Regions from separate parts of the Microbacterium sp. ABRD28 genome, predicted to be linked through region 3. Evidence: predicted binding sites of a transcription regulator. Region 3 holds the regulator's gene; each other region holds the start of a gene.
What was found. The regulator LexA, encoded in region 3, represses DNA repair genes until DNA is damaged. The targets are predictions, from matches to a motif close to TCGAACANNTGTTCGA.
Positions count from the first base shown of each region.

Region 1: a site for LexA is predicted at 4,706-4,721, ahead of DT073_RS03605 (Rv2578c family radical SAM protein). Genes of this name have one in related genera too.
Region 2: a site for LexA is predicted at 1,749-1,764, ahead of imuA' (DnaE2-dependent mutagenesis accessory factor ImuA'). Genes of this name have one in related genera too.

Region 1 covers NZ_CP031015.1:705,692-713,436, reverse strand. Annotated here, with positions in the region: gene DT073_RS03630 (ABC transporter ATP-binding protein) at 1-181, shown strand, start outside; gene DT073_RS03625 (energy-coupling factor transporter transmembrane component T) at 178-1,014, shown strand; gene DT073_RS03620 (acyl-CoA dehydrogenase family protein) at 1,230-2,393, opposite strand; gene DT073_RS03615 (bacteriorhodopsin) at 2,556-3,302, opposite strand; gene DT073_RS03610 (M15 family metallopeptidase) at 3,466-4,620, opposite strand; gene DT073_RS03605 (Rv2578c family radical SAM protein) at 4,730-5,866, shown strand; gene DT073_RS03600 (DEAD/DEAH box helicase) at 5,935-7,745, opposite strand, start outside.
Region 2 covers NZ_CP031015.1:2,674,254-2,681,998, reverse strand. Annotated here, with positions in the region: gene DT073_RS12925 (HNH endonuclease) at 1-328, shown strand, start outside; gene DT073_RS12920 (endo-1,4-beta-xylanase) at 404-1,672, shown strand; gene imuA' (DnaE2-dependent mutagenesis accessory factor ImuA') at 1,775-2,488, shown strand; gene DT073_RS12910 (DNA polymerase Y family protein) at 2,488-4,056, shown strand; gene DT073_RS12905 (error-prone DNA polymerase) at 4,078-7,488, shown strand; gene DT073_RS12900 (hypothetical protein) at 7,505-7,745, opposite strand, start outside.
Region 3 covers NZ_CP031015.1:1,675,432-1,683,176, reverse strand. Annotated here, with positions in the region: gene priA (bifunctional 1-(5-phosphoribosyl)-5-((5-phosphoribosylamino)methylideneamino)imidazole-4-carboxamide isomerase/phosphoribosylanthranilate isomerase PriA) at 1-216, opposite strand, end outside; gene hisH (imidazole glycerol phosphate synthase subunit HisH) at 269-919, opposite strand; gene hisB (imidazoleglycerol-phosphate dehydratase HisB) at 916-1,524, opposite strand; gene DT073_RS08110 (histidinol-phosphate transaminase) at 1,521-2,615, opposite strand; gene DT073_RS08105 (LysM peptidoglycan-binding domain-containing protein) at 2,647-3,012, opposite strand; gene lexA (transcriptional repressor LexA) at 3,313-3,987, shown strand; gene DT073_RS08095 (dipeptidyl-peptidase 5) at 4,067-6,046, shown strand; gene hflX (GTPase HflX) at 6,073-7,608, opposite strand; gene DT073_RS08085 (class I SAM-dependent methyltransferase) at 7,731-7,745, shown strand, end outside.

The DNA of each region.
Region 1 (7,745 bases), 970 kb from region 3:
GGTCGACGACGGACGCATCCGCGCCGCAGGCGCGCCCGCCGACATCCTCTCCGACCTCGACCTGCTCGAATCCACGGGCCTCACCGTGCCACCGCTCGCCCGCGCGATGACGGCGCTGCAGCGGCATCCGTCCCTCCGCCGGGTCACCCGCCTGGCCGACCTTCCCGGCGGTGCGCGGTGACGGTCACCGGGCCCGTCACCGCGGCGCAGGCGACCCGCGGCCGGTTCGACCCGTACGCCGATCGCGTCGAGGCGTCGCCGCTGCGGTTCCTGTACGGCATCAATCCGCTCGCTTCGCTCCTCGCGCCGGCGCCGGCGATGATCGGGCTGGTGTTCGTGAGGGATGCCGCGACCCCGGCCGCCTTCCTGGCGCTGGCGTACGCGGTGCTGCTCGTGGGGGTGCGCTTCACGCCGCGCCTCGTCGGATTCCTCGTCGCGATCCCGGCCTTCGCCGCGGTGCTGGCGCTCAGCTTCGCCCTCTGGACCGACCCCGAGCGCGTCGACCACAGCGTCGCGGTCTGGCGGATCGGCGACTGGACCCTCTACGGCGGCGCCCTCGAGGTGGGGGCGGCCACCGGCATGCGGATCGCCGCGATCGTCTCGCTCGCCCTCATCGCCGGGCTGTCGGTCACCGGCCCCGACCTCGTGCGCGCGATGGTGCAGCAGCTGCGGGTGCCGTACCGGATCGCATACACCGCGCTCGCGGCGTTCCGGTTCGTGCCGCGGTTCGGCTACGAACTCGAGGTGATCCGCCAGGCCCATCGCGTTCGCGGCGCGCACGGCGGGCGGGGGCCGTTCGCCGCGGCCCGCCGGTGGATCGGGTACGTCGTACCGCTCCTCGCCGGCGCGATCCGGCACGCCGAGCGGGTCGCGCTGGCGATGGACTCCCGCGCCTTCGGCGCCTACCCCGACCGCACCGAGCGGCACCTCGTGCCGTGGCGCGCGCGCGACACGGTCTTCACGCTGGCGTTCTGGGTCGCAAGCGCCGCACTCTTCACCCTGCTGCCCCGCTGACACCGAGGCCATGCGACCGGCGACGAGTCTGCGCCGCCACCCCACCCCCACGTGCACCTCGCGCCCGCGCCGCAGCGAGCCCTCTCGACGTGCGTCGCAGAATCACGTGCAGGTCGCAGCTTTCCGCGCGAATTCTGCGACGTCGACGCGATTCTGCGACGCGGCGCGGGCGACGCGCGGCGGAGGAGGGTGTGGCGAGGGAGGGATGCCGCGCCTCAGCGCTTGCCGGCGAGCTGACGCCCCACGATCTCGCGCATGATCTCGTTCGTGCCGCCGTAGATGCGGTGCACGCGCGCGTCGAGGAACGCGCGGGCGATCGGGTACTCGGTGATGTAGCCGTATCCGCCGTGCAGCTGTACGCACGCGTCGAGCACGTCCCACTCCCGCTCGGTCGCCCAGAACTTCACCTTCGCGGCCTCTTCCGCGCTGAGCTTGCCGTCGCGGTACGCCAGCAGGGCCCGGTCGATGTAGGCCCACAGGGCGTCGACGGTGGTGGCGACATCCGCCATCTGGAAGCGGGAGTTCTGGAAGTCGATGATCCGCTGCCCGAACGCCTCGCGGCTGCGGGTGTAGTCGAGGGTCCAGTCCAGCGCCGCCTGCGCGGCCGCCGCCCCCGCGACGCCGATCGACAGGCGCTCGAGCGGCAGGTTCATCATGAGCTGGATGAAGCCCTGCCCCTCCTTGCCGCTGATGAGGTTCTCCTCGGGCACGAACACGTCGGTGAACGACAGCTCGGCGGTGTCGTGGCCGTGGAAGCCCATCTTCTGCAGCTTCTTGCCGTGGTCGAAGCCCTCCGACGAGGTCTCGATCAGCAGCAGGCTGAACGCCTCGGGGCGGTTGCCCTCCCCCGTCTTGACGAAGGTGACCACGACGTCGGCGCTCGCGCCGCTGGAGATGAACGTCTTCGCCCCGTTGACGACGTACCCGCCGTCGACCTTCTTCGCGGTGGTGGAGATGCCGCGCAGGTCGCTGCCGGCGCCCGGCTCGCTCATCGCGAGGGCGCCGATGATCTCGCCCGTGGCCATACCCGGCAGCCACTTCTGCTTCTGCGCATCGGTGCCCATGTGCACCAGGTACGGCACGGCGAGGTCGTCCTGGATGCCCAGCGCCCCCGCGAGCGACCCGGCACCCGCAGCGATGACCTCTTCGTTGACGATCGCGCGGAAACGGTAGTCCTGCAGCATCCCGGCGCCGCCGTACTCCTCGGGGACCGAGAGTCCCATCACGCCGGCGTCACCCGCGGCGCGCAGCGTCTCGCGATCGATCTGCCCGTCGGCATCCCACTTCTCCCGCTTGTCGTTCGTGACGTAGCGCTTGCAGAACTCCTTGACGACGTCGCGGAACGCCTCGTGGTCCTCGTCGTAGATGTCGCGCTCCATGAGCGGGCCTCCCTCTCTCGTCTTCGAGTGCGGGTCACGCCGACCCTCAGTGTCACGAGCAAGGGTACTCAGTTTCATGACAGAGCGGATGCCGCGGCCCGGCCGACAACGGACGAGTGCCCCGCGTCCAGGCCGCGGGGCACTCGGGTGGATGTCAGCGGGTCAGAGCTTGCCACCCGGGCTGGCATCGACGACGTCGACGCTGCTCTTCTTCGCCGCACGGACGGCGACGAGACCGAACCCGACCTTGTTAAGCACATCGGCGATGACGTAGATCACCGCGGCGATGCTGATCGCGACGGCGGCGTCGCCTCCGCCGAGCTCGATGAGCTCCTGGATGGCCGTGCCGAGCGGGTAGATCGACCACCCGATGACCACGAACAGCCGCATCACCTGCAGCGCGCCGCGCACGTGGGCGGGAGCGCCCGCCGGCACCTTGACGGTGAAGATCAGGTACACGATGTACAGCCACGCCAGCACCGAGATGATGAAGAAGATCCAGTTCGGCGCCGATCCGGGAACGCCGATCTCACCGAGGTAGCCGAACACGATCATGATGATGTCGGCGACGATGAGCTGCGCCACGAAACCGCGACGCACCGCGCCGGCGATCGCGAGGATGAGGCCGAACTCCACCAGCAGCAGCGGCGTGGTGATGAGCCAGTCGATGTAGCGGAGCGGCAGGGTCGCATCGACCTCCGCCGCTGTGATGTCGCCGCCGGGGAACTGCACGACGTCCTTCATCACGTAGTAGAGGATCGCGGCGACGAGCGTGATGACCGCGGCGTAGCTCGCCACGGATCGGTATTCGGGTTTGAGGTCGTTCCGCTCCATGAAGAACCAGAACGTGCCGGCCGCCATGGCGACGAAACCGAGCATGAAGAACGATTGCACGATGGAGAAATCCATGACCACTCCTTGAGACAACGGCGGCGGGGAAGCCGAAGGGCTCAACGTCGGTGTCGGCCGGTGCTGAGAGGAACCTGGGCGGTTCCTGGATTCATGCTAGAACCGCAATTTGACATCAGGGCGGGACTATAGTAACGATTTCTCGATCCCGAGCGATCGGCGATCAGCCGTAAGTCGGAGCCGCCGGCAGGCCGAAGAACTCCTCTAAAGTGGTGAAGTTGCCTTCGTGCATCGCTCGCGCGATGTCGGGGCCGACATAGCGAAGGTGCCAGGGCTCGGGCGCGTAGCCCGTGACATCCGTCCGCCCCTCCTGGTACCGGACGATCCAGCCGAACTCCCACGCGTGCTCGGCGATCCAGGCCCCCTGCGGCGTGGCGGCGAGGTCGTCGAGGGTGCCGCAGGCCCCATTCGCGCACGGCACGACGTCGGCGGCGAGGCCCGACTGGTGCTCACTGTGACCGGGTCGCGCGCTGACGAGGTCGGCACCCTCCACACCGCGATCGGCGACCTGGACGCCGTACGAGGTCTGCTGCGTGGTGTACGACCGGAAGGCGCTCTGCAGCCCGATCTCGCCCACGCCCGCGGCGGCCGCCGCGGACACCATCGCCGTGAGCGCCGCGGCCGCCTCGGGAGCCAGGGCTCCCTCGCCGAGGTTGCGGACGCCCTCGGGGAAGACGACCGAGCCGGGCGCCCAATCGATCGGGGCGAAGGGGCGGGTCTTGTTGACCACCACCCAGCTGAGGTTCGGGTCGTCGAGCCGCAGGCACGGCGCGGTGCCTGCGGCGACCGCTTCACGGAAAGGCCCGATGCCGCCGACCGCGGAGATCACCGCAGCCTCGTCCAGCGCGGCGAGCGCGGAGGTCACCGCGGGGTCGGCGCACACATCCTGTCCGGCGACCTGCTGCTGCTCGACGACAGGAAGGTCGGTGGCCGGCACGGGCGCGAGGGGTGGCGGGGTGGGCGCCGCCGTCGCCGGGGCGATGAACGCACTGAGCGGAGCGGGAGGTGCGGATGCCTCTGGTGCGGCGGCCGCGGGGGGCGGGGCGTCGGGGGTGAGACCGGTGACCGCAGCGGTGACGCTGGCGCTCGAGCCGAACACGAACGCCGCCACGAGGGCGGCCGTCACGGGCACCGACGGCCAGCGACGGTGGCGCTTTCGCGCGTGGCGCGCCAGGGGGACACCCGGGCCGCCGAGCGAAGACCCCCGGCGCGCCGGCGCCGCCTCGACGCCCGGCGTGCGCACAGCGTCGAGCGCCCGGGCGCGCTCTCTGGCTTCGCGACGGGTGAGGGGAGGAATGTGAGGAGGGGGCGCCTGCACCCCCTCATTCTTCCCGCATGTGCGTCCTGTGGCCACCCCGGCCGGACCATCTTCGATCATCGTCCGCCATGACCTTGACAGAGTTTCGAAGACGTGTTCCCCTGGAATCATGCGATGGCAGGGGCAGCAGTTGGGCGTGGCGGATGCCGCGGCGCTGCCCGGTCTCGAATACCTCAACGGGCTGGTGCGGTCGGTGACGACGCCAGAATTCGCGGGGATCACCTTTCACGAGGTGATGGCGAAGTCGGCGTTGAACCGCGTTCCGGGGTCGTCGGCGATGCCCTTCGACTGGACGATCAATCCCTACCGCGGCTGTTCTCATGCGTGCTCCTACTGCTTCGCGCGGGGAACCCACGAGTACCTCGAGCTCGACGCGGGGAAGGATTTCGACTCGCAGATCGTCGTCAAGATCAACGCGGTGGAGGTGCTGCGACGGGAGCTGGCGAAGTCGACCTGGCTGCGCGACCCGGTGCAACTCGGCACGAACACCGACCCGTACCAGCGGGCCGAGGGCCGCTATCGGCTGATGCCGGGCATCATCGACTCCCTCAGCGCATCGGGGACGCCGTTCTCGATTCTGACCAAGGGCACGCTGCTCCGACGTGATCTGCCGTTGCTGGCCGATGCCGCGGCATCCGTCCCGGTCACCATCGCGATGTCGATCGCCGTCTTCGACGACGCCCTCCAGTCTGCTCTCGAGCCGGGGACGCCGAGCGCTGCGGCGCGGCTCGACACCGTACGGGCGGCGGTGGACGCCGGATTCGCGGTCACGGTGTTCCTCATGCCGATCCTGCCCCACCTGACCGACTCGGTGGCGGCGATCGACGACGCTCTCGGTCGGATCCGCGATGCCGGCGCATCGCGGGTCGTCTACGGTGCCCTGCACCTGCGCCCGGGGGCCAAGGAGTGGTTCCTGCAGTGGCTGGCGCGCGAGCGCCCCGAGCTGGTGTCGTCGTACCGGGGGCTGTACCCGGGGGTCTCGGCGACCGCCCCGAAGGCGTACCGCACGTGGCTCGCGCGCCGCGTCCGCCCGTTGCTGCGCGCGTACCGCCTCGAGGGCGGGGCGGAGGATGACGCGCACCCGCGCGCCACACGGTACGCGGGGCTGGCGGGCGGCCCCGGCGCGGGCGGCATGCCGCTCTCGCACGAGGCCGCCGACCGCGCGCGGCTGGCCGCCACGGTGATGACGACGTCGCGCGGCCGACGTGCCGCCTCTGCGCCGCCGGCGCAGCCGCCCCTCTTCTGAACCTGCCCGCCCTCGCCTCGTCGGCCCCCTCGCTCTGCGCACCGGCCTGAACGCCGGAAGGTCGGGCGTCAGGAAGTGAGGTCGGCGACCGTCGGACGACCGGCGAGGGCCTCGACGACCTCGTCACCGGGACGGGCGTCTTCGAAGGGCGCCTCGATCTCGGCGCGGCTGAGCAGTTCCGACATGCGGCGACGACGCTGACGCGTGACCAGGGTCACGACGGTGCCGGCACGGCCCGCGCGACCCGTACGGCCCGAGCGGTGCAGGTAGGTCTTGTACTCATCGGGCGCGTCGGCCTGGACCACGAGATCGATGTCGTCGACGTGGATGCCGCGCGCGGCGACATCGGTGGCGACGAGCACCCGCACCCGGCCTGAAGTCAGGCGCTCGAGGTTGCGCGTGCGCTTGCCCTGGTTCAGGTCGCCGTGCAGAGCCAGTGCCGGAATCCCCGCGTCGTCGAGTTGCTCGGCGAGCATCTCGGCGTAGGCGCGGGTGCGGGCGAAGACGAGGGTCTTCCCGTCGCGGTCGGCGAGGGCGGTGACGATCTCGGCCTTGTCGCGGTGATCGATCACGAGCACGCGGTGCTCGATCGTGCTGGAGTCCTGGTCTTCGCCGGCGACCTCGTAGACGGCCGGTTCGACGAGGAACTCCTCGACGAGAGCGGCGACCTCACGGTCGAGGGTGGCGGAGAAGAGGAGCTTCTGCGATCCCTCGGCGGTCAGGCGGAGGATCCGCTGCACCGGCTCGAGGAAGCCCAGCTCGCACATGTGGTCGGCCTCGTCGAGGACGGCGATCTTCACCTGCGAGAGGTCGAGCTTGCCCTGCTCCACGAGGTCTTCGATACGTCCGGGGGTGCCGACGATGATGTCGACGCCCTTGCGGAGGGCGCCCACCTGGCGAGCCTGGGGCACGCCGCCGTAGATCTGGGTGGTGAAGAGACCGACGCTGCGCGCCAGCGCCTGCACCGTGCGGTCGATCTGGAGGGCGAGCTCGCGGGTCGGCGCGAGGATCAGCGCCTGGGGGGCGCGGCCCTGCTGGCGACGCTGTCCGGCCTGCGCGCGCAGGATCGCCTCGACCAGGGGGGCGCCGAAGGCGATGGTCTTGCCCGAACCGGTGCGACCGCGCGCGAGCACGTCGCGGCCCTCGATGATCGAGGGGATGGTCGCCGCCTGGATCGGGAACGGCGTCGAGGCGCCGAGCTCCGTCAGGCGGTTGACGATGTTCTCGCCGAGACCGAGGTCGCCGAAGCCGACGTTCTCGACCTCGTGAGCCTCGACGGCTTCGGCCTGCAGGCGCTCGTGGACGACATCGAGCTGCGCCTCGGCGTGCGCCGAGCGCACGGGGCGGTCATCGGTGCGACGCGAAGGGCGGTCCTCTTCGTAGCGGCGCTGGGGGCGGTCCTCGAAGCGGCGAGCGGGACGGTCCTCGAAGCGGCGAGCGGGACGGTTCTCGTCGTAGCGGCGCTGGGGGCGGTCGTCGGTGCGGCGCTGGGGGCGGTCGTCATACCGACGTGCCGGACGGTCGTCGCCGGAGCGCGCAGGACGGTCGTCGAAGCGACGCTGCGGACGGTCGTCGATCCGACGGGAGGGACGGTCGTCATCTCGGCGGGGCGCCCGATCCTCGAAGCGACGCTGCGGGCGGTCATCCTCGAAGCGACGCTGCGGACGGTCGCCACCCTCGAAGCGACGGGCCGGACGGTCGTCCTCGAAGCGACGGGCCGGACGGTCGTCGGTGCGACGCGCCGGACGATCGTCGGTGCGACGCGCGGGACGATCCTCGAGGCGACGTGCGGGACGATCCTCGAAGCGACGCTGCGGACGGTCGTCCTCGAAGCGGCGGGCCGGACGGTCGCCACCGTCGTAGCGGCGGGCGGGACGGT
Region 2 (7,745 bases), 1.0 Mb from region 3:
CAGATATGTGCGCGTCCCGGGAGCCCGGCGCGTGCCGGTCACCCGACGGGGCGTGCTGCGCCGCGACGGGCACCGCTGCGGGTACTGCGGAAAGACCGCGTCGACGATCGATCACATCCTGCCGCGATCGCGGGGCGGAGCGGACTCGTGGGAGAACCTCGTGGCCTGCTGCCTGCGCTGCAACAACGTCAAGGGCGATCGCACGCCGCAAGAGATGGCGTGGGAGCTGCGCATCACCCCGCAGCCACCGCGGGGCGGGCAGTGGACGGTGCGCGGCACCGAGCGCTCCGACCCCCGGTGGGAGCCGTATCTGGCCCTGGCGGCCTGAGCGCCGCGGCGCAAGCTCTTTCGAAAAGAGCGCCGGCATGGCGGCGCTGAACCGCGCGGTTCGTAGCATCGACGGATGCACACTGTCGCGCCACCCGCCGTCGCCCTCGGCACCGTTCCCGCACACCGCCTCGGTGAGGCCGTCGTCACGGTCGTCGGTGTCGACGACGAGCCGATCGCGAACGCCGAGGTCACGATCATCCAGACTCGTCACGAGTTCGCCTTCGGCAACACCGGATTCGACGTCGGTGACGACGAGGACCTGACCGGGGAGTGGCAGCTGACGGCGGCAGAGGCCGAGCTCTGGCTGCAGATCCACAACGCCGCGACCCTTCCGTTCTACTGGGGGAGGTTCGAGCCGACCCGCGGCGCTCCGCGCACGGCCGAGATGCGCCGGACCGCGCAGTGGCTGCGACAACGCGGTGTGACGCTGAAGGGGCATCCGCTCGTCTGGCACACCGTGACTGCGCCCTGGCTGCTCGACCTCGAGCTCGACGAGATCGAGCGCGCGCAGCGCGAGCGCATCCGCCGCGACGTCGCCGATTTCGCGGGGATCGTCGACACCTGGGACGCCATCAACGAGACGGTGATCATGCCGGTCTTCGACAACGGCGACAACGGCATCACGAGGCTGGCGAAGGATCGCGGCCGCCTGGCGATGCTGCGGCTGGCCTTCGAGGAGGCGCGAGAGGCCAACCCGAACGCCTTTCTGCTCGTGAACGACTTCGATCTGTCGCCGGCGTACGAGCGCGTCATCGACGAGATGCTGGATGCGGGCATCCGCCCGGATGCGATCGGGTTGCAGACGCACATGCACCAGGGGTACCGCGGAGAGGAGGAGATCCTCGAGGTCGCCGACCGCTTCGCCCGGTTCGGTCTGCCGCTGCACTTCACCGAGACGACCCTGCTGTCCGGCGACCTGATGCCTCCTGAGATCGACGACCTCAACGATTACCGGGTCGACCACTGGCCGTCGACACCGGAGGGGGAGGCCCGGCAGGCCGACGAGATCGAACGGCACTACCGGTCGCTCGTGTCGCATCCGGCGGTCGAGGCCATCACCTTCTGGGGATTCAGCGACCGCGGCATGTGGCTGGGGGCGCCCGGCGGGCTGGTCCGCGCCGACGGCTCACCGAAGCCCGCGTACGACGCACTGCACCGGATGATCGCGGACGAGTGGTGGGTGTCGCGGGCGACCGTGCGCACCGACGCCGACGGGCGCGTGCGCGTCACAGGCTTCCGGGGCGACTACGAGGTGAGCGTGGCGGGGGATCCGCCGGTGCCGCTCGGCATCGGCAGGGACGCGCTCGCAGAGACGATCCGGATGTCGCCGACGCACCCGTGATTCGAACATCCTCCGCGTTTCCCCGCGCTGAGGATGTCGGAGGCCCCTCTTACGCTCACCACAGGCGTTGAGTTCGTAGAACACATGTTCTACCCTGTGGAGGTGAGGGCGATCGTGCAGAGCGAGACGACCCGCGACGAGGTTCGCGGTGAAGTGCATCGCCTCCGCGCGCAACTCGAACGTGTGCAGGGGCGCCGGATGGATGCCCCGGTGCTGCCGGTCCTCGCCCCGTTGACCGGCATCCTGCCTGGGGGAGGGCTGCGCACCGGATCGGCCTACTCGCTCACCCGCTCCGCCTCGCTGCTGGCGGCGCTGCTGGCCGGTCCCTCGCAGGACGGCACCTGGTGCGCCGTGGTGGGCATGCCCGATTTCGGCGTCGAAGCCGCCGAGAGCGCGGGCGTGGATCTGTCCCATCTCGTCCTCGTGCCCGATCCCGGCCCGCGGTGGCTGGCGGTCGCCGCGACCCTCGCCGAGGTCATCCCGGTGGTCGCGGTGCGCCCGGCGGCCAGAGCGGCGGATGCCGAGGTGTCTCGGCTGGGGGCGCGCCTGCGTGATCGCGCAGCGGTGCTGCTGGTGCAGGGGCCGTGGCCTCAGGCCGAGGCCTCGCTGGATCTCGCCGACCCGGAGTGGTCGGGGGTGGGGCGAGGACACGGGTACCTGGCGGCGCGCGAGGTCACGATCGATGTGCGCAGCCGGCGGTGGCCGATGCCCCGGCGCGCGCGGATGAGCCTTCCCGCGGCCGACGGTGGCGTCGGCGCCGTCCGCTCGGCGGCATCGGCGGTCCCGGCTCTTCCCCGTCTCGAGGCCGTCGGCTGATGCGCTCCGACGCCCCGGTGCGCAGCCTCGTGCTGTGGTTCCCGGATTGGCCCGTGGCGGCGCTGGCGCGGGACGCCGCCGGCTCCGCTCCGGTCGCCGAGGACGCCCCGGTGGCCATCATCGCCGGGGGGATGGTGACCGCCTGCTCGGCGACGGCCCGTGCCGAGGGGGTCCGCCGCGGACAGCGTCGCCGGGACGCGCAGTCCCGGTGCCCGGGACTGCGCGTGGTCGACGCCGACGACGCCCGCGATCACCGCGCGTTCGCGCCGCTGGTGGCGGCGCTGGAGGAGCGGGCGCCGGGGGTGCAGATCATCCGCCCGGGTCTGTGCGCGCTGCGCGCCCGCGGGCCTGCCCGGTACTACGGGGGCGAGACCGAGGCCGCCCGCGTGCTCGTGAGCACGGTCCGTGCGCAGGGCGTCGCCGACGTGCGCGCGGGCATCGCCGACGGCCCCTTCACCGCCGAACAGGCCGCGCGCATCACCCGCGCCTCCGATCCGGTCTCGGTCGTTCCCACCGGGGGTGCGGCGGGCTTCCTCGCGCCTCTTCCGATCACCGCCCTCGCCGATCCCGATGTCGTGGCGCTGCTGGCGCGCCTGGGGGTGCAGACGCTCGGCGACTTCAGCCGTCTCGACTCCGAGCGGGTGCGGGAACGGCTGGGCGAGCCGGGCATGCGGCTGCACCGCCTGGCGTCGGGTCTGGATTCGCGTCCCGTCGAGCCGCGCGTGCCTCCTCCCGAGCTGCATCGCGAGGTCGCCTTCGAACCGCCCCTCGAGATCGCCGAGCAGGTGGCGTTCGCCCTGCGCATCGCGGCCGACGAGTTCATCTCGCGTCTCGGCGCGATCGACCTCGTCTGCACCGAATTGCGGGTCGAGCTCACCGGAGACCGCGGAGAGCGCAGCGAGCGGGTCTGGCTCCATCCGAACTCCTTCGATGCGGCGGCGGTCGTGGACCGGGTCAGATGGCAGCTCGCCGAAGAGGCCACCGGCGACGGCGGGGGAGTGCTGGCCAGCGGCGTGGCGCTCGTGCGCATCTCACCCGAGGCGGTGGACGCCGCCTCGCACCACGCCCCGGCGATGTTCGGCGCCGGGACCGACGAGCGGGTCCACCATGTCCTCTCCCGCGTGCAGGCGATGCTCGGCCATCGCGGCGTGATGACGGCCGAGGTGGGAGGGGGGCGGTGGCTCACCGAGCGCCAGGTGCTCGTGCCCTGGGGAGACCGCACCGTCGTGACCGCGGAGCGCACCCGCCCCTGGCCGGGGAGCCTTCCCGACCCCCTCCCGGGCACCGTCTTCCCCGAGCCGGTGCCGGTGCAGGTCGTCACCGGGGAGGGAGGGCCGGTCGCCGTCGACGAGCGCGATCGGATGACGGCGACGCCCTCGGTGCTGGTGGAGTCGGGGCGCCCCCGGGCGATCAGGGAGTGGGCGGGTCCCTGGCCGATCGTGGAGCGCACGTGGGATGCCGCCCGCAGCCGTCGTGCGCACCGGTTCCAGGTGGTCGACGCCGACCGCACCGCCTGGCTGCTGGTCTGCGTGGGCGGGACGTGGATCGCCGAGGGTCGCTATGACTGATCGATGCGGACGGAGCCGCTGATGGGCTTCAACAATCCTGGCGTCCCCTGGTCGGAGCTCGAGCGCGTCCTCAGCGACCGGCGTCGACCGCGCAACATCCCCGCGGGGGCCGACGGGGGAGACAGTCCCGCCTGGTCGCACAAGCGGGGCCCCTATGTCCCGCCCGCCATCGAACGGCCCGCGGAGACGGTGCCCTATGCCGAGCTGCATGCGCACTCGTCGTTCTCGTTCCTCGACGGCGCGTCTTCTCCGGAGGAGCTGGCAGAGGAAGCCGAGCGTCTCGGCCTCCATGCCCTGGCCGTCACCGACCACGACGGGTTCTACGGGATCGTGCGGTTCGCCGAGGCCGCCGAGAACCTGCAGGTGAAGACCGTGTTCGGAGCAGAGCTGTCGCTCGGTTTCGACGATCGGGCGCCCACGCCGTCGCGGGCAGGAGACGCCGACCCCGAGGGGTCGCACCTGCTGGTGCTCGCCCGCGGGGAGGAGGGCTATCACCGGCTCGCCGCCGCCCTCACGCGAGCCCAGCTCGCGGGGTCGGAGAAGGGACGCCCTGTCTACGATCTCGACGAGCTGTCGGCGCGGGCCGACGGGCACTGGGCGATCCTCACCGGATGCCGCAAGGGCGCGGTTCGCCGCGCGCTCGCCGAGGAAGGACCGGCGGGCGCCGCGGCGGCGCTCGACCGCCTCGTAGCGCTGTTCGGCCCGGAGGCGGTGAACGTGGAGCTGACGGATCACGGCAATCCGACCGACACCCGCGACAACGACGTCCTCGCCGCCCTCGCCCGGGAACGCGGCCTGCCCATCCTGGCCTCGAACAACGTCCACTACGCCGCCCCCGAACGGGCACGGCTCGCCGCCGCCGTCGCCGCGATCCGCGCGCGCCGAGGGCTCGACGAGCTCGACGGATGGCTGCCCGCCCATGCCGCGGCTCACCTGCGTTCGGGCGCCGAGATGGCCGAGCGCTTCGCCCGGTACCCCGGAGCGGTGGCGCGCACGGTGGAGCTCGCCGACGAGCTCGCCTTCCCGCTGCGTCGCGCGCGCCCGGCGCTGCCGCGACAGAAGGTGCCCGAAGGGCACACGCCGATGTCGTGGCTGCGGCACCTGGTCTGGGAGGCCGTTCCCCGCAAGTATCCCGACCTGTCGGCCGACAACCGCGCCCGCATCGAGCGCGAGCTGCAGGTCATCGAGACCAAGGACTTCCCCGGCTACTTCCTCATCGTGCACGGCATCGTGCAAGAGGCGCGGCGCCGCGGCATCCTCTGTCAGGGTCGTGGGTCTGCCGCCAACAGCGCGGTCTGCTACCTGCTCGACATCACCGCCGTCGACGCCATCGCCTACGAGCTGCCCTTCGAGCGCTTCCTCTCGAGCCTCCGGGATGAAGAGCCCGACATCGACGTCGACTTCGACTCCGACCGGCGCGAGGAGATCATCCAGTGGGTCTACGCCACCTACGGCCGTGACCGCGCCGCCCAGGTGGCTAACGTCATCCAGTACCGGCCCAAGAACGCCGTCCGCGACGTCGCCAAAGCCCTCGGCTACTCCACCGGGCAGCAGGATGCGTGGTCGAAGCAGGTCGAGCGCTGGGGGGCGTCGCTGGAATCGGGCCCCGACAACGACATCCCGGCCCAGGTGATCGAGTACGCTTCCGAGCTGCTGAAGGCCCCGCGCCACCTCGGGATCCACTCCGGGGGGATGGTGCTCACCGACCGCCCCGTCGGCGAGGTCGTCCCCATCGAGCACGCCCGGATGGAGGATCGCACCGTCATCCAGTGGGACAAGGACGACGCGGCCTGGATGGGGCTGGTGAAGTTCGATCTGCTGGGCCTCGGGATGCTCGCCGCCCTGCAGTACTGCTTCGACATGGTCCACACCGCCACCGGTGAGCGGTGGGAGCTGGCGACGCTGCCCAAGGAGGAGCAGGCGGTGTACGACATGCTCTGCCGGGCCGATTCGATCGGGGTGTTCCAGGTGGAATCCCGTGCCCAGATGGGACTTCTCCCGCGACTGCAGCCGCGGCGGTTCTACGACCTTGTTGTGGAGATCGCCCTCATCCGCCCCGGTCCGATCCAGGGCGGGGCGGTGCATCCGTTCGTGCGGAGGAAGCTGGGCCAGGAGCCGGTGACCTACGCGCATCCGAAGCTCGCGCCCGTGCTGCAGCGCACCCTGGGGGTGCCGGTCTTCCAGGAGCAGCTCATGCAGATGGCGATGGCCATCGGCGACTGCTCGGGAGAGGATGCCGACCTGCTGCGTCGTGTGATGGGCTCCAAGCGGGGAGTCGAGCGCATCGAGTCGCTGCGCGAGCGCCTGTACGAGGGGATGGCCCGCAACGGCCTCGTCGGAGAAGATGCCGACGCGATCTACCGTCAGATCCAGGCCTTCGCGAACTTCGGCTTCGCCGAGTCGCACTCGCTGTCGTTCGGGCTCCTCGTCTACGCAAGCTCCTGGATCAAGCTGCACTATCCCGCCGCCTTCCTCGCCGGGCTTCTCCGGGCCCAGCCGATGGGGTTCTACTCGCCCGCGACCCTCGTCGCCGATGCGCGCCGGCACGGGGTCGAGGTGCAGCGCCCCGATTTGCTCCGTTCCGACGTGCACGCGACGCTCGAACCGGTCGGCGACGCGCGCGGCGCCACCGGCCGCCCCGAGTGCGCGCACCGGAACCAGCCTCCGGTGCCGGTGTTCGACCCGAAGGCGCCCGACGAGTCCGAGGCGCATCGGCGCGACGGCCATCACGCCGTGCGGCTGGGGCTCGCGGCGATCAAGGGGATCGGTGAGACCCTCGCGGCGAAGATCGTGACCGAGCGACGGCAGCGGGGCGACTTCCGCGACATGCGGGATCTCGTCCGCCGGACCGGAGCCACCGCAGCGCACCTCGAGGCGCTCGCGACCGCAGGAGCGTTCGAGTGCTTCGGGATCACCCGCCGCGAGGCGCTCTGGATCGCCGGCTCCGCCGCACAGGACCGCGCGGAGTTCCTCCCCGACTCGATGGTCGCGGTGCAGCCGCCGCTCTTCCCGGATCAGTCCAGCTACGACATCCTCGCCGCAGACCTGTGGGCGACCGGGATCTCCACCGACGACCACCCCCTCACGCACTTCCGCTCGGGGCTGGATACCCGCGGGGTGCTCACCTCACAAGAGCTGCGGACGCACGACCCGGGGCGGCGCGTCGAGGTGGCGGGGCTCGTCACCCACCGTCAGCGACCCGCGACCGCGTCGGGCATCACCTTCCTCAACCTGGAGGACGAGCACGGCGTGGTCAACGTGATCTGCTCCGTCGGGGTGTGGAACCGGTATCGACGTGTCGCCAGAGATGCTCCGGCTCTCATCGTGCGGGGAATGCTCGAGCGATCGGAGGAGGGCGTGACCAACCTCGTGGCCGATCGCTTCGAAGATCTGCGCGTGGGCGTCGGGCACCGGTCGAGGGATTTCCGCTGACGGCGCCGTTCCGCGCTCAGGCGACGCGGCGCTGCCGGCGTGCGCGAGCCTCGTCGAGGATCGCCTCGAGCGAGTCGAACCATCCCGTCCGCATCGGGGCCTGGACCCAGACGACCTCGAACCTCGACCCGTCCTCCTGCACGTAGGCGAGGAGGCATGCCGGATCGTCGTGAGGCAGGGCGAGATCGGTGATGACCCAGCCGCCTGCCGCAAGCCGCACCAGTTCGAACTGGTCTGCGCCGAACGATTCTCTGTCG
Region 3 (7,745 bases):
CACCGCGGCATTGCTGCCGCGCCCGAAGGCGGCGTCGAGGTCGACGAGGTGGATCCACTGGGCCCCCTGGCGGGCCCAGTCCAGCGCCGCCTCCACGGGGTCGCCGTAGTTGGTTTCGCTGCCGGCTTCACCCTGGGTCAGTCGCACCGCTTTGCCGCCCGCCACATCGACGGCGGGGAGAAGGGTCAAAGCGGGCGTGGACGCGAAATCGTTCATGGCTCCCTGCGGGGTCGTGGGGCGCGGAGGATCGCCGCGCGAAGGCACGGTTTCAGAGGGTAGCCCTGCGAAGGCCCGTGATCCAATTGGCCAGCAACCGTATGCCGGCCGCCCCCGACTTCTCGGGGTGGAACTGCGTGGCCGAGAGCGGCCCGTTCTCGACGGCGGCCAGGAACGGCTCGCCGTAGGTCGTCCATGTCAGCGCCGGCTGGGGGAAGGGGTCATGGACCTCGAGCTCCCAGGTTCTCGCGGCGAACGAATGCACGAAGTAGAAGCGCTCATCGGCGAGCCCGGCGAACAACCGGCTCTGCGGATCGGGGGTGACGGTGTTCCATCCGATGTGGGGAAGAACCGGCGCGTCGAGCTGCGTCACCTCGCCCGGCCACTCGCCGAGCCCCGCGGTGTCGACGCCGCGTTCGCGTCCCCACTCGAAGAGGACCTGCATGCCCACGCAGATGCCGAGGACGGGAAGGCCGCCGGCGAGCCGACGTTCGATGAGCTCGTCCCCGCGCCGGGCCCGGAGCGCCTCCATCACCGCCCGGTACGCGCCGACGCCCGGCACCACGAGTCCGTCGGCATCGCGCACCAGTCCCGGGTCGGCGGTCAGGCGGGCATCGGCACCGGCTTCGACGAGCGCCTTGACGGCGCTGTGGACGTTGCCCGACCCGTAGTCGAGGACGGCGACGAGCGGACGGTCGCTCACAGAGCCCCTTTGGTGCTGGGAACGCCGTCGACCAGGGCGTCCCACGCCTTGGCCGCCCGGAACGCCCGGGCGAACGCCTTGTATTCCGCCTCGGCGATGTGGTGAGGATCACGGCCGCTCAGCACCTCGACGTGGAGGGTGAGCCCGCCGTGGACGGCGAGGGCTTCGAAGGTGTGCCGGACGAGCGAGCCGGTGAAGTGGCCGCCGATCAGGTGGAACTCGAATCCTGCCGGCTCGCCCCCGTGCACGAGGTAGGGCCGCCCGCTGATGTCGACGACCGCGCGGGCGAGCGCCTCATCCAGTGGCACCATGGCGTCGCCGTAGCGGGAGATTCCGGCCTTGTCGCCGAGAGCCTGGCGGATGGCCTGGCCGAGGACGATCGCGGTGTCCTCCACCGTGTGGTGAGCGTCGATGTCGGTGTCGCCGTGGGCACGGACGGTGAGGTCGGTCAGGGAGTGCTTCGCGAAGGCCGTGAGCATGTGGTCGAAGAACGGAACCGTGGTCTGGATGCTGCTTCGACCGGTCCCGTCCAGATCGAGCTCGAGCTCGACGGTGGACTCACTGGTCGCACGGCGAAGCGACGCGGTACGCGCAGGACGGGTCATGCGCCCGAGTCTATCGACGCCAGGGCGTCCAAGAAGGCGGTGGTCTCTTTGTCGGTGCCGGCCGTCACCCGCAGGTGGTGCGGGATGCCGACGTCACGGATCAGCACGCCCCGGTCATAGAGCGCCTGCCATGTCGCCGCGGGGTCTGACACGCCTCCGAACAGCACGAAGTTCGTCCATGACTCGTACGGTTCGTACCCGAGGGCCGACACCGTCGCCGAGATCCGGTCGCGCTGCGCGACGATCTCATCCACCATCCGCAGCATCGTCGGCGCATGCTGGAGCGCGGCGGTCGCGGCAGCCTGGGTCAGAGCGCTCAGGTGGTACGGCAAGCGCACCAGGCGAAGCGCGTCGATGACGGCCGGATCCGCGGCGAGGTAGCCCACACGCGCTCCGGCGAAGGCGAAGGCCTTGCTCATCGTGCGCGAGACCACCAGTCGCGGCCGGTCGGGCAGGAGCGTCACGGCGGACGGGGCGTCGTGGGGCGCGAACTCGACATAGGCCTCGTCGACGATGACGATGCCGCGCGTCGCACCGTAGACGGCGTCGATGACCTCGAGCGGGAGCGGTGTACCCGTCGGGTTGTTCGGAGCGCACAGGAACACCACATCGGGTTGGGCCGCGGCCACCTGGGCGGCGGCGGACTCGGCGGAGACCGTGAAATCGTGCGCGCGGGTGCCCGCCTGCCAGGTCGCTCCGGTTCCCCGGGTCAACAGGGGGTACATCGAATATGTCGGGGCGAATCCGAAGGCGGTCCGCCCTGGGCCGGCGAACGCCTGCAGGAGATGCTGGAGGACTTCGTTCGATCCGTTGGCCGCCCAGATCTGCTCCCGGACCAGGCCGTGACCGAGGTAGTCGGCCAGGTGCTCGCGCAGACCGGTGAACTCGCGGTCGGGGTAGCGATTCACCTCGCGGAGCGCGATCGCCACAGCGTCGAGGATGTCGTCGGCCACCTCCGCCGGAACCGGGTGGGTGTTCTCGTTGACGTTCAGCGCCACGGGCAGTTGAGCCTGCGGCGCGCCGTAGGGGGTCCGTCCCCTCAGATCGTCGCGGATGGGAAGGTCATCGAGCGTCGCACTCACCCTTCCCATCGTACGGCGCCTCGCCCGTCGGGCCTGCGGGTCAGTCGGCGTACTCCGCGGGGATCGCCAGCTCCTGGCCGGCCGACACGAGTCCCGCGTCGAGGCCGTTGAGACGGCTGAAGGCCGCAACCACATCCCGAGGGTCGGCGGCAGGGGCCACGCGCTCGGCGATCGCCCAGAGAGAGTCACCCGCCTGCACCGTGACGGTGTCGAAGGCCCCGGCCGGCGCACCGTCGGCGCGAGTGGCGAGCGCTGAGCCGCCACTGATCATCGCCGCGCTCAGCGCGACGACGGCGGGCAGCGCGGCGAGTGTCGCGAGGACACGGCGCCCGCGGGCGGTCAGCCGCAGCCGGGTCGCCGCGGCGGCACCCGTCATGGTTCCCGTCGAAATCGTGATCGCGCTCATGATGTGCTCCCGTTCCCGGCTCAGCCGGTGTCGTTTCGGGTCTGGGTTCGCATCCACCCGTCGGCCGGGACGGGTGGATGCGAACCTCTCTTCCGAAGCTATCTTCGATGTGAAATGCTGTCAAGCGGGTCGGAATCCGTCGAACGATCGAACGCGACACGCGAGCGAGGTCCGGTGGACGCCGATCGGAACCGGATACGGTTTCGACGAGGACACCTCACCACCGACCTCCGACATTCGAAGACGCGACGATCACGTCACGGAGGACCGGGGCGGGATTCCGGGGAGACAGGAGCAGACATGAGCGAGCCGAACACCAAGCCGCAGACGCGGCGGCGCAAGAGCCTGAGCGACAAGCAGATGGCCATCCTCGAGGTGATCCAGCGCTCGATCGCCCGCCACGGCTATCCGCCGAGCATGCGCGAGATCGGCGACGCCGTCGGCCTGAAGTCGCTGTCCAGCGTCACCCATCAGCTCAATCAGCTCGAGTTAAGCGGATACCTCCGGCGCGACCCCGGCAAGACCCGGGCCATGGAGGTGCTCATCGACCTCCCCGGCACCGCCGCGGAGAACCCCGCCGACCGCACCCCGGCCGTGGGGGACGCCGCGCTCGTCCCGCTGGTCGGACGGATCGCCGCGGGTGTCCCGATCACGGCGGATCAGCAGGTCGAGGAAGTCTTCCCCCTCCCCCGACAGCTGGTCGGCAAGGGCGAACTGTTCATGCTGAAGGTCGCCGGCGATTCGATGATCGACGCGGCCATCTGCGACGGCGACTGGGTCGTCGTGCGTGCGCAGGGGACGGCCGAGAACGGCGAGATCGTGGCTGCCATGCTGGACGGAGAGGCGACCGTCAAGACGTTCCGTCAGCGTGACGGCCACACGTGGCTGCTCCCCCGCAACACCGCGTTCGAACCCATCCTGGGCGACGAGGCGATCATTCTGGGCAAGGTCGTCGCGATCCTTCGCGCGGTCTGACAGACGTCGGGGCCCCCCGACGACGTGGGGCCCGTAGCGATGCGGCGGGCCGCAACGTGGGGGCCCGTAACGTGGACGCATGGTCGAGCCTCTTCCTCACGACTCCGCGTCCGCCCCCGTCCGCACGCTCCCGTTCGGCACCTGGCCCTCACGCGTCACGGCGGACGCGGTGGCTGCCGCCTCGCCGCGGCTGGACGGCGCTCGATTCGTCGGGGAGGAGATCTGGTGGGCCGAGACGGTCCCCGAAGAGCAGGGGCGAACGACCGTGCGACGCGCACCGCGGGCGCCCGTCCCGGGCTCACAGGTCGACACGCTGCTTCCCGCTCCCTGGAATGTCCGCTCGCGTGTCCATGAGTACGGCGGCGGCGCATGGAGTGCCACCGCCGATGGCGGGCTCGTCTTCGTGGAGAAGTCGGATCAGCGGGTGTGGCTCCTCACTCCGGGGTCGGCTCCCACACCACTCACACCCGCCGTGTCGGGGCAGGCGCTCGGGGGTCTCCGTGTGTCCCGGGGGCGGCTGCTCGCGGTCCGAGAGGTCGTCGGTGAGGCCGTCAGCCACGACATCGTCGAGATCCCTCTCGACGGGTCGGCCGCCGACGACATCGACCGCGTGATCTCGTTGACGGCGGGGAGCGACTTCGTCGCGCAGCCTGCGCTCTCCCCCGACGGATCCGCTCTCGCGTGGCTCGCGTGGGATCACCCCCACATGCCCTGGGACCGGGCCGAGGTCCGAGTACGCCGACTCGACGACGGAGAACCTGCGGGGCGACGCGTCGCCGGAGGCACCTCCGCCGCTCTCCAGCCCGAATGGACGGCCGACGGCGCCCTCCTCTACGCCGACGACGCGAGCGGGTTCTGGAACCTTCACCGTCTCGGTCCCGCGGAAGACCGGCCGGAGATGATCGCCCCGGATGAACGCGACACCGGAGGTCCGCTGTGGGTGCTCGGATCACGGTGGTTCGCGCCGCTCGCCGACGGTGTCGCCGCCGTGCGCACGCGCGGCAGCGACGAGCTCGTCCACATCTCGTCAGGCGGCGTGGTCACCGGCATCCCTGTTCCGGCGGTGGGCAACCTCCTTGTGGAGGACGCAGAAGGCACCGACGTCCTCGTGTCAGGGAGCCCGGAAGACGCTCCCGCGGGGCTGTGGCGCATCGATCTGCGCGAGCCGTCGCGACCGGGCGTCCACCTTCTGACAGGCGGCCGCTGGCAAGACGACGGCTTGTCCGCATGGGTGCCCCGGCCCCGACGATTCACCGTCGACGGGCGCCATGGCGTCGTCCATGCGGTCGAGTTCCCCCCGACCCACCCGGAGGTGAAGGGACCCGAAGACGCCCTTCCCCCGTACGTCGTGCTCGTCCACGGCGGTCCGACCGCTCACGCCCCCGGTGTGGTCAGCCCGAAGACGCTCTTCCTGACCTCGCGTGGGATCGGCGTGGTCGAGGTCAATTACGGAGGCTCGAGCGGTTTCGGTCGCGAATACCGCGAACGTCTGCGCGGCCGCTGGGGCGTCGTCGATGTCGACGACGTCGTCGACATCGCCCGTTTCCTCGCTGCGGACGGAACCGCCGACCCCGCCCGCATCGCGATCGCCGGCGGATCGGCAGGAGGCTGGACGGTGCTCGGGGCGCTGGTCGCCTCCGATGCATTCGGCGCCGGCATCTCGCGGTACGGCGTGGCCGATGCCCGCCTGCTCGCGTCCGAGACGCACGACTTCGAATCGCGCTACCTCGATGGCCTCATCGGCCCGCTTCCCGCCAGCGAGGCGGTCTACCTGGAGCGTTCACCGCTGACCCACGCCCACCGCATCCAGACTCCTGTGCTGCTGCTGCAGGGAGAGGAGGACGCCGTGGTTCCGCCCTCGCAATCCGAAGCCATCCGCGATGCGCTGCGCGCCGGAGGCGTGCCCCACGCCTACGTCCTCTACCCCGGTGAAGGGCACGGATTCCGCCGCAGCGAGACCGTCGTCGACATGGTGCGCACAGAGCTCGCCTTCTTGGGCGCCGCCTTCGGTTTCACCCCGGCGGACGTCTCGCCGCTCGACCTCGAGCCGACCAGCTGAACTGGTCGCAGGGGTTCTGCGAGCCGTCAGATTCGGAACGGTGCGAGTTCGGCAGCGAGCCGCTCACCGACGTGGACGTGGAGGTAGGTTCCCTCCGCCCTGTGCTCCTCGCTGAGGATGAGACCGGAATCGTGCGCGGCCGACACCAAGTCACCGCGATCGTAGGGGACCACAGCCTGCACCTCGACAGCAGGCAGCGGCAAGGCGTCTTCGATGGCCGCGCGCAGCTCCTCGATTCCCTCGCCCGTGCGCGAGGACACGAAGTGCGCGTCGGGCACGAGGCCGCGCAGCACCAGCCGGGTGTCGGCGTCGACGAGGTCGGCCTTGTTGAACACCACGATCTCGCGGGTGTCGCGCGCACCGACATCGCCGATCACGTCTCGCACCGTCTGCAGCTGTGCGCCCGGATCGGGGTGGGCGCCGTCGACGACGTGCACGATCACATCGGCGCCGCCGACCTCCTCCAGGGTGGAGCGGAACGCCTCGACGAGCTGGTGCGGGAGGTTCCGAACGAATCCGACGGTGTCGGAGATCGTGTAGACCCGGCCGTCTGATGTCTCCGAGCGGCGCACGGTGGCATCAAGTGTCGCGAACAGCGCGTTCTCGACGAGCACGCCCGCGCGCGTCAGCCTGTTCAGGAGGCTGGACTTCCCGGCGTTGGTGTACCCCGCGATGGCCACCGACGGGATCGTGTTCCGTTTGCGTTCGGCCCGCTTGGCATCGCGCGCAGGGGCGAACTGACGGATCTGCCGCCGGAGGTGCGCCATGCGCGTGCGGATGCGGCGCCGGTCGAGTTCGATCTTGGTCTCACCAGGACCGCGTGACCCCATTCCTGCTCCGGCGGCACCGACCTGGCCACCGGCCTGTCGGCTCATCGATTCACCCCACCCGCGCAGTCGCGGGAGCAGGTACTCGAGCTGGGCGAGCTCGACCTGGGCCTTGCCCTCGCGGCTCTTGGCGTGCTGGCTGAAGATGTCGAGGATGACGGCGGTCCGATCGATCACCTTCACCTTCACGACATCCTCGAGTGCGCGCCGCTGGCTCGGGGCCAGTTCGGCGTCGGCCACGACGGTGTCAGCACCGGCGGCGGCGACGATGTCGCGCAGTTCTTCGGCCTTGCCGCGTCCGACGTAGGTCGCCGGGTCGGGGTTCGGGCGACGCTGGAGCACGCCGTCGAGCACGACGGCGCCCGCCGTCTCGGCGAGGGCGGCCAGTTCGCGCAGCGAGTTCTCCGCCTCCTCCTGTTCACCCTGGGGATGAACGCCCACCAGCACGACATTCTCCAGACGCAGCTGTCGGTACTCGACCTCGGTGACGTCTTCGAGCTCGGTCGAGAGCCCGGGTACGCGGCGCAGCGCCGCGCGCTCCTCGCGATCCCACTGGTCTCCGTCCGAATCGTCGGAGACGACCGTCGAGGCATCCTGGAGCGCCTGGGCGGGCGCGAGGGCGCGCGATCCGGCGTCGGTGAAGGTCGTGGTCCGCGCGCCGCTGCGCGTCTCCGCGCGAGCGAGCACACGGTCGACCGGGTCGACGGCGTCGTCGGTGGGGATCTGTTCTGTCATGGGGTCCTTCCGGATGATCCGCGTATGTGGTGCAGGCGTCGGGCGGGACATCCGTCTGCGGAAAGGGATTCGTCGACTCTAGCCTCCCGCGCCGGAGACCACCTCCGCTACGCTCGACAGCCATGGGGAGCGACCAC